DNA from 4 places in the Microbispora sp. NPDC046973 genome. Region 1 is predicted to be linked to each of the others. Evidence: riboswitches for the same ligand, from Rfam matches in the RefSeq annotation. Region 1 holds a riboswitch; each other region holds the start of a gene.
What was found. Region 1 has a riboswitch for cyclic di-AMP ahead of ABZ860_RS41640 (hypothetical protein). Riboswitches for the same ligand answer to the same signal wherever they lie in the genome.

Region 1 (2,176 bases):
GCGTGGAGCAGGTCTTCTGCTTCGAGAACCGCGGCGCCGAGATCGGCATCACGCTGCCGCATCCCCACGGGCAGATCTACGCCTATCCGTACGTCACGCCGCGTACGCGGCAGATGCTGGACGCCGCCGCCCGCCATCGGGGCGGCAACCTGTTCGCGGACGTCCTGGCCGCCGAGCGGAGGGGCCCCCGGGTGGTGGCCGCCAACGAACACTGGACGGCCTTCGTCCCTGCCGCCGCGCGATACCCGTTCGAGGTGCACGTCTACCCGCACCGCCAGGTGCCCGACATCCCCGCGCTGTCGCCCGAGGAACGCGCCGCCTTCGCGCCGCTCTACATCGAGGTGCTGCGCCGCCTGGACGGGCTGTTCGGCGTCGTCATGCCGTACGTCGCGGCCTGGCACCAGGCCCCGGTCAGCCACCGGCGCGACCTCGCCTATCTCCACCTGCAGCTCTTCACCATCCGGCGCGCGCCGAACAAGCTGAAGTATCTGGCCGGATCGGAGTCGGCCATGGGCGCCTTCGTCAACGACGTGCTGCCGGAGGAGGCCGCTCGGATGCTTCGCGAGGCGATAACGGCTTGATCTCCGATTGGTTGCGACTTCGGTGGCAGCCACCGTTTCTTTACCACTAGTATCCCTGACACCGGCCGTCACAACCGGTACGCCTAATCCCGGGCGCCCCGCCCGGGAGCCGGGGACCCAATCACGCACCTGGGGTCAAGGCAGTGGCCTGCCCGGGCTCCTCCAGCCCGAACCCGTCAGCTAACCCGGTCGGCAGATGGAGAGGAGTGGGCTCTGCCCCGCGCGTTCCCCCTGGCTGTCGGCGTGCTCGCCTCCGCCGCCCTCGTGTTCGGCACGGCCGCGCCCGGTGCGGCCGATCCCAAACCGACGGAGAAGCAGCTCAAGAAGGAGCTGTCGGACCTGCGGAAGAAGGTCGACCGGCTGATCGGCGACTACAACGCCAAACGCGTCGCCCTGGCCAAGGCCCGCGTGGAGGAGCAGGCGGCCCGGGGCCGGCTGGCCAAGGCCGAGGCCGACTTCGAGTCCGCCAGCGACGCCGTACGGCAGATGGCCGGGCTGCGCTACCAGACCGAGAGCGCGATGGCGCTGCCCGACATGAACACCGCGGCGCTGAACTACCAGCTCAAGGAGGAGCAGGCCGCGAGGCTCGCGCACTTCGACCAGGTCCGCGCCGAGCGGCAGCGGGCCGCGGACGCAGCCAAGACGCTGACCGCACAGCTCAAGGCGCAGGCCGCCGAGGTCGCCGGGCAGCGCGAGGACGCCGAGGATCTCATCGACGAGATCAAGGACAAGCTCGACGCGTTGATCCCGATCGCGCCGGGAAAGCGCGCGGGCGGGTCGTGGGCGCCTGAGCTGCCCAGCGGCTCCGACAACATCACGCCCCGGATGCGGTTCATGCGCACGGAGGTCGAAAAGCACTTCGACCTCCAATTTCCGGTCGGCTGCTACCGAGCGGAGAACAGCGGCGAGCATCCTCTCGGACGCGCCTGCGACTTCATGATGAGCTCGGGCGGCGCCATGCCCTCTCCCGGAATGAAGGCCCTCGGCGACACCCTGGCCGCCTGGGCCATCAAGAACGGGCCGAAGCTGGGCGTGATGTACGTGATCTGGCAGCAGCGCATCTACAACCTCGGCCATCCGGGCTGGCGGACCATGTCCGACCGCGGCGGAATCACCGCCAACCACTACGACCACGTGCACATCTCGATGTACTGAGCCCGCAAGCCGTCTACCGGGGACCTCCGGCTGCCTGATCTCCAGAACCCTGCCGCGCACAAGCCGAGCAGCCGCGTAACAGGCTGAGGCGAAGACCCGCGCATCCGTCAAGGGCAGCGGCTCGGATCTGAAATCTCGGAACCCCGTCGCACCTCGCGGCAAGCGACTCGGATCGAGACCTCCCTCAGTCGCCATCGGCGCTCCTCACCGCGTGCTCGTGTACAGCAGGCCCGTACAGCAACTTCTCCTCACATCGGCGTGATCGTGAGCCTATTCGTGAGGCCGGCTTGCAGGCGTCTCATGGCGTGGCGGGCGCTCATCCGCCGACCGACCCGCCTGCTGGGGAACGGCAACGGCTCTCATCGCTGCGCCCGATCAGCGCAGCCTTCCGGTCCTGTACCGAACCTGGGACAGAGCAGACTTCTGAGCCGATTGAGAGC
Region 2 (2,176 bases), on a different contig from region 1:
ACGTCAGCGGGCGCACCGTGCGGCGCCGGCTGCGGTGCATCTGCGACCGCATCGGCGTGGCGACCGCGATCGAGGCCGTCGCCTGGGCGGCACGCCGCCGCCTCATCTGACCGCGAACGCGACGCCCTCCGGCGAGGAAGGGCCCAGCCGGCTCCGGCGAGGGAGGGCTCAGTCGGCGACGCGCACCGCTCCCGCGAACGGCCGTCCGGCGATCCTCGCGATGTGGACGACGTCTCCCGTGCGCGGCGCGTGGATCATGTAGCCGTTGCCGATGTAGATGCCCACGTGGTGCAGGTCGGAGTAGAAGAACACCAGGTCGCCGGGGCGGAGCTGGTCACGGGGGATGTGCGTGCCGGCCGTCCACTGGTCGCCCGTGTAGTGGGGCAGGCTGATGCCCACGGACTGGTAGGCCGCCATGACCAGGCCCGAGCAGTCGAAGGAGCCCGGCCCCTCGGCGCCCCACACGTACGGCTTGAGCTGCTGCCTGAGGGCCCAGCGCGCCGCCTGGGCGGCCTTGCCGTCGCCGATGATGGGGAACGACGTCCTCGAGCGCGTCTCGCTGCCGATTGTCTGGGAGACCTGCCGGTAGAGGCTGCTCTCGGTCTTCTTGATCAGCTTGGTGATCTTGTCGCGCCGCGAGTCGAGGCCGCTGAGGAGCTTCTTGACCTCGGTCTGCCGGGCGGAGGCGCTCTCCCTGGCCCGTGCGGCGGCGTCCATGGCCTTGGTGACCTCGGCGACCTCCTGGCTCTGCTGCAACTCCAGCGCGTACGTCGTGGAGGCCTGGTCCAGGTATCGCCGGGGGTCGGCGTCGCTGTCGATGAGCACGAGCGCGTTGCCGAGCCCGTTGGTCATGTAGGAGTGCTGCGCGAGGGCGCTCGCCTTCTGCCGGCGGACCTCGAGCTCCGCCTCGCTCTTGGCGAGGTTCTTCTTGGCGAGATCGGCGGACCGCTCGGCCGCCTTCAGGCGCACCCGCTCGCCGTTGTACTGCTCGGTGAGCGTCTCGATCTCGGTGTAGAGGCCCTCGACCTGAGCTGTGAGCTCCTTGAGGCTCGGCTTGGGGTCGGCGGTGGCGCGGACCACCGGGGCGCCGAACGTGATCGCGGTGATCGCGACGCCGACGAACGCGAAGCGGCGGATGGCACCCGGACCGGCCGTGCCGGCTCCGGACCGTCGGCCGCGGGCGTGCCTGCCCGCCGGCCGTCCTCCACGCATGCGCAACCGAGCTCCTCTCCCACGTGTGCCCCGCGGCGCGTCCGTCGTCGAGACGGGCCGTACAGCGGGGCACTTCTGAGCGCCTACCGGGTTAGCTGACGGGTTCGGGCCGGAGTAGCCCTACCTTGGCGGATTCACCCCTTGTAGATCCGAGACCGAACCGATCCTGATCCTGCAGTTGGGTCCCCGGCTCCCCTTCGCACTCGGTGCTTCGAAGATTCGGCGCCCGGTCGCCGTGAGCGCTCACGATGACCGGCATCGTCGCTGGACGATAGTGCACGGCGAGTTCTTGCTCAACCAGAACTCCGAAACCCGTCTACGTTTGACAACCAAACGATCACGGTCGGGTCACGAGCTCGGTGGTGATTTATCCGCCTTCACCTGCGTTTAGAGCGATCTGAGGGTTTCGATGTGCTGCTCGGGCTGGTGAAAAAAGTGGGACGAACCTGGACAGCCCCCTTTGGGTGTCGCCGCGCATCCGTCCGTATCCTTACGGCTACGCATAGTCAGGACTCATGTCGGGTGTGGCGTTTGGGAATGACCGTTATCCGTGGGGAGGCTCCGTGCCGACCGAGTGGGATCGGCCGCGCTGCGGCTAGGCTGACCGGTCATGGAGCAGGTCGCCGCGCAGACATCCAGCGAGCCGGGTGCCACGGCCGTGACGGTGCGCCGGGCCAGGACGCCGGACGTCCGGGCGATCCGGCGCCTCGTCGACGCGTATTCGGGCGTCGGTCCCCGCCTGCTCAAGAAGAGCACGGTCACGCTGTACGAGGACGTCCAGGAGTTCTGGGTGGCCGAGGCGGACGGGCAGGTCGTCGGCTGCGGCGCGCTGCACGTGCTGTGGGAGGACCTGGCCGAGATCAGGACCGTCGCCGTGGATCCCGCGGCACGCGGCGGAGGCATCGGCCATCGGATCGTCGGCGCGCTCATCGAGACCGCCAGGGACCTCGGGGTGCGGAGGGTC
Region 3 (2,176 bases), on a different contig from region 1:
GAGATCCGCTACGACGGCGTCCCCGCGAGCGAGCTCAACCTGCGCACCCTGCGCCGCCAGTTCGGCGTCGTCACCCAGGACCCGTCCCTGTTCAACGGCACCATACGAGAGAACATCGCACTCAACGACCCCGACGCCCCACTGGAGCGCGTCGTCGCGGCGGCCGAACTGGCCGCACTGCACGACGAGATCATGGCCATGCCCATGAACTACGAGACCATGCTGACCGAGGGCGGCGGCCTGTCCGGCGGCCAGCGGCAGCGCCTGGCCCTGGCCCGCGCCGTACTGTCCCGGCCCAAAGTGCTCCTGCTCGACGAGGCCACGAGCAACCTCGACAGCACCACCGAAGCCGCCATCGAGGCCAACCTGGCCCGGCTCCCCCAGACCAGAATCATCATCGCCCACCGCCTCAGCACAGTCAGGGACGCCGACCTCATCCTGGTCCTCGACTCAGGACGCATCGTCCAACGCGGCACCCACGAGCAGCTGATGGCCGTGCCCGGCAAGTACGCCGAGCTCCTCGCCGCCCAGGCCGATCTTTCGCGAGGCGCACGCGGGGCCATGGCGCCCGCCCCCGCACCCGGACGCCGTCGGCGAGTGTGACGAGCGCCACATTTGCCCCTCCAAGGGCCGCCTGACCTGCGGGTTTTACCTTTTAATCCTTTTTATGTGATCTTTACCCTTTTCATGCCCTTTGCGGCAATATGTGGCTACTTGGTAGTTTCCTTGCCCAACGACGGGGTCCCCGTGACACCGCCGTTATGAACCCGGCCAGGCCGTGTTCGAAAACGAACATCCACTGTCACCGTCGCCACGTCCTCTCCGCCCCCCTGGGCGCCGGTGATGCCGAATCCGTGCAGCAAGGAGGCTCGGAGCCGGGGAACCAATCGACCTTCGACGAAGGTCTGGGGTGAATCGGCGCGCCAGCGCCGTAGGGCGACTTCCCCGCCCGAATCCGTCAGCTAACCCGGTAGGCGCAAGCGGAAGACCCTAGGGAGAGATCCCCTGTCTGCCAACTCCACCACTCTGCTCCGCATTGCCTGCGTCACTCTCAGTAGCGCCGCGCTCACCGCCTCCGTGGGAGCCCTGAGCGCGCTCCCCGCGGCCGCCATGTCGGGGACGGTGACAGCCCCGCCCCCCGCCTCGGCGGTCATCCCGCCCGAGCCCCCCGTCACGGTGACCACCCCGTACAACGGCGAGGCTCCGGCGGCGACCACGGCGGACGACTCCGCGAACACGAAGCTCACCAAGTCGGCCCTCCAGCAGGAGAAGGCCGAGCGCGCCATCAAGGTGGCGAAGAAGCACCTCGGCGATCCGTACGTATGGGGCGCCACGGGCCCACGGGCGTTCGACTGCTCCGGGCTGGTCCAGTTCGCCTGGCGCAAGGCCGGCGTCAAGCTCCCGCGCACGACCTGGTCGATGCTCGATGCCGTCAAGAAGAGGGTCTCCCTGGCGCACCTCAAGCCCGGCGACCTCATCTTCACCAGCGGCGGCGGCCACGTGGGCATGTACATAGGGCACAAGAAGGTGATCAGCGCTCCCCACAGCGGCGCGGTGGTCAGTGTCGACAGGCTCAACGGTTACTGGAGGAGCAGCTTCCTCACCGCCGTACGCCCCGGGGTCTGACCTCGGGCCGGGGAGACCTCCTCGGCGGGGATGTCCCGGGGGCGCGCCACCCGGGAAATCCCCGCCGAGGGCCGGCCAGAGGCCGGAGACTACGCGTCCTCTGCGATGAGGCGCTGGAGCAGGGCAAGCAGGGTCCCGCGGTCCCCGTCCGACAACGCGGTGTAACACCTGGCGAGCACCTCGTCGGCGACCCTGTGCCCGGCTTCCAGGACCCGCTCCCCGGAAGGGGTGAGATGGTGCTCGATGCGCCGGCCGCGCCCGGGCCGGCGCTCGATCCACCCCTGGGCCACCAGCCGACCGGCGAGGGTTCCGAAGGCCTGCTCGGTCTGGAAGGTCGCCACGGCCAGCTCCCGGGCCGACGCCCCGGGAGAACGGCTGATCGCCCGAAGAGCATCCCACTGGGCCAGCGTCGCGCCGATCGCGGACAGCCCGCTCTCCAGGGCCCGATGCTGCCGATACTGAGCCTGTTTGACCGCTCGTCCGAGTTCTTGCAGATCGCCATGCACGGCATGAGTTTAGTAGGAGACTAAGCTAGTTTAACTAAACATCC
Region 4 (2,176 bases), on a different contig from region 1:
GGACGATCTCCTTGGTGGCCTCGTCATAGCCGGGCAGGTGGTGGATCACCACGACCCCGCCGTGGGAGCCGGAGCCGAGCGGCCGGGCCGCGTACGCTTCGAGCTCGGCGCCTTCGTGCCCGGTCACGGCGACCGTACCCGCCCACATCGCGTCCGTCATCGAGATCCCCTTTCCCCTCTGATCACAGCGCTGCCCGTGAGAAGCGGTGCCGGGAGCCACCCTAGTAGTTAGTTTGGCTAAGTAATCCCGCCGTCCGGCAGCGGACCGATGACTGCGCCGGGCGGGCGCTCGTGCCGTACGGGGCGCTGTGTGGCGCATCTCACCGCGGACAGTCCGCGACCGTGAGGACCTGCGGAAGCGCGGAACGGTGGGGGCCAGAATCGTGCCGTTTGCCGCCTTTTTGGTCGTGTCTTACTTGTTATCTACTAAGCTTCCCGTGTCTCGCCGGTGAGCGGTCCTCAACCCGAGGACGACCGGCGACCGCCGAATCCCGGAAGTCATCGATCCCGGGAACCGGGGACCCACGTCTCTTGGGGTGAATCCGGACCATCCGGTAGGGCTACTCCTGGCCCGAACCCGTCAGCTAACCCGGTAGGCGGCCAAGGAGAGGAGAGCGCGTGGAGTGTCGGCTCCACCTGCCCACCCGGTCCGCGTCGCATCGCCGGACCACATGCCTGCCCTGGAACGTCTCCAGGCTTCCGGGGTGATGGCGCGCCCGTGACGGGCTGCCACATCTCCCGTTTCTGATTCCGCCCCGCCGCGGCCGTGTCCTCGGACGGTCATGCCGTCATGCCGTCACGCCCCGCGGGCCGGTTCGTCATGTCTCGATTCGTCATGTCTCGAAGCGCGCCATAGGAGCCTCCGATTTCCACCGATCCGATCGCCCGAGAGCTGCTCGACGCCGTCCGCCCGGAACTGGGCTACCGCGAGCGAGCCGGGAAACACACGAAGTTCGGCGAGTGGTACGCCGACAACGTCGCCAAGGACCCCGACTTCAAGACCGCCCCCTGGTGCGACATGTTCGTCTCCTGGGCGGCGGACCGGGCCGGGGTGCAGGACCATGTCGGCGAGTTCGCGCTGACCACACGGCACGCCAAGTGGTTCAAGAAGAACCACGCCTGGAGCGACAAGCCCGAGCCGGGCGCCGTGGTCTTCTTCGACTGGTCGGGGTCCAAGAAGATCCACGACATCGACCACGTCGGCATCGTCGAGAAGGTCGTCGGCGGCAAGGTCCACACCATCGAGGGCAACGTCGACGGCGTGTGGCTGAAGCGCAAGGTGCGCGACACGAGCAAGATCGTCGGGTACGGCCTGCCGCGCAAGGTCAAGGGGGCGCAGAAGGCGCCGGTGACGATCCAGCCCGTGGCGGCCGTGAAGGCGAGCGTCCAGGGTGCCGCGGCGCCCGCGACCAGGAACATGGCGGCCACGCAGGGGAAGTCCCTCGACGTCGTGTGGTCGCCCGGCGACGCCGTCCTGCCGGCGGGCCTGCTGTTCGCGGTGGTCTCCACCGCCGTGACCGGGCTCCGGTTCAAGGCCGCGGCGGCGACGTCCGGCGGGCGGCACCGCAAGCGCGGGTGACCTCCCACCGCCGGCCTCCCACCGGTCCGCCTTCCCGTGGCGGCGGACCATAGGGGCACGTCGTCGACGCGGGCCGTCGCGGCGCGCTAACCCAGCAGGCTCTTCATCTCCTTGATCTCGGCGGACTGGCTGAAGACGATGGACGCCGCCATCCGCCGGGCAGGCGCGTAGATTCCGCTGCGCAGTTCGTCGCGGGCCATGGCGACGGCGCCCTCGTGGTGCCGGATCATCATCGTGAGGAAGGCCCGGTCGAAGGCCCGTCCGGACAGCCCTTCGAGACGCCGCATGTCCTCGGGGGACATCATTCCCGGCATGGCGTGGTGCGCCGGCGCCGGGCTCTCGCCGGGCACCTGCTCACCCCAGGCCCTGAGCCAGCCGCTCATGGTCCGGATCTCGGGAGCCTGCGCGGCCTCGATCCGCCGGGCCAGCCGCGCGACCCGGGCGTCCGCCGCGCGGCCCTCGGCCAGCCTCCCCATCTCCACCGCCTGACGATGATGCGGGATCATCATCCGGGCGAACATGACGTCCTGGTCGTTGTGGTCGGCGGCCGGCGTCGTGGCGGCAGGCGCGGTGAGCGCGGCGGGCGGAGAAGGCGTC

Region 2: another riboswitch for cyclic di-AMP. It lies ahead of ABZ860_RS29025 (NlpC/P60 family protein); the one in region 1 lies ahead of ABZ860_RS41640 (hypothetical protein).
Region 3: another riboswitch for cyclic di-AMP. It lies ahead of ABZ860_RS02775 (C40 family peptidase); the one in region 1 lies ahead of ABZ860_RS41640 (hypothetical protein).
Region 4: another riboswitch for cyclic di-AMP. It lies ahead of ABZ860_RS13320 (CHAP domain-containing protein); the one in region 1 lies ahead of ABZ860_RS41640 (hypothetical protein).

Annotation. Positions count from the first base shown of each region.
Region 1 covers NZ_JBEYWQ010000056.1:3,639-5,814, reverse strand. Annotated here, with positions in the region: gene galT (galactose-1-phosphate uridylyltransferase) at 1-581, shown strand, start outside; cyclic di-AMP (ydaO/yuaA leader) riboswitch at 652-790, shown strand; gene ABZ860_RS41640 (hypothetical protein) at 825-1,736, shown strand.
Region 2 covers NZ_JBEYWQ010000018.1:163,457-165,632, forward strand. Annotated here, with positions in the region: gene ABZ860_RS29020 (LuxR C-terminal-related transcriptional regulator) at 1-110, shown strand, start outside; gene ABZ860_RS29025 (NlpC/P60 family protein) at 169-1,212, opposite strand; cyclic di-AMP (ydaO/yuaA leader) riboswitch at 1,278-1,431, opposite strand; gene ABZ860_RS29030 (amino-acid N-acetyltransferase) at 1,823-2,176, shown strand, end outside.
Region 3 covers NZ_JBEYWQ010000001.1:565,824-567,999, reverse strand. Annotated here, with positions in the region: gene ABZ860_RS02780 (peptidase domain-containing ABC transporter) at 1-603, shown strand, start outside; cyclic di-AMP (ydaO/yuaA leader) riboswitch at 835-992, shown strand; gene ABZ860_RS02775 (C40 family peptidase) at 1,123-1,626, shown strand; gene ABZ860_RS02770 (MarR family winged helix-turn-helix transcriptional regulator) at 1,716-2,132, opposite strand.
Region 4 covers NZ_JBEYWQ010000005.1:206,901-209,076, forward strand. Annotated here, with positions in the region: gene ABZ860_RS13315 (dienelactone hydrolase family protein) at 1-160, opposite strand, end outside; cyclic di-AMP (ydaO/yuaA leader) riboswitch at 473-615, shown strand; gene ABZ860_RS13320 (CHAP domain-containing protein) at 917-1,579, shown strand; gene ABZ860_RS13325 (DUF305 domain-containing protein) at 1,666-2,176, opposite strand, start outside.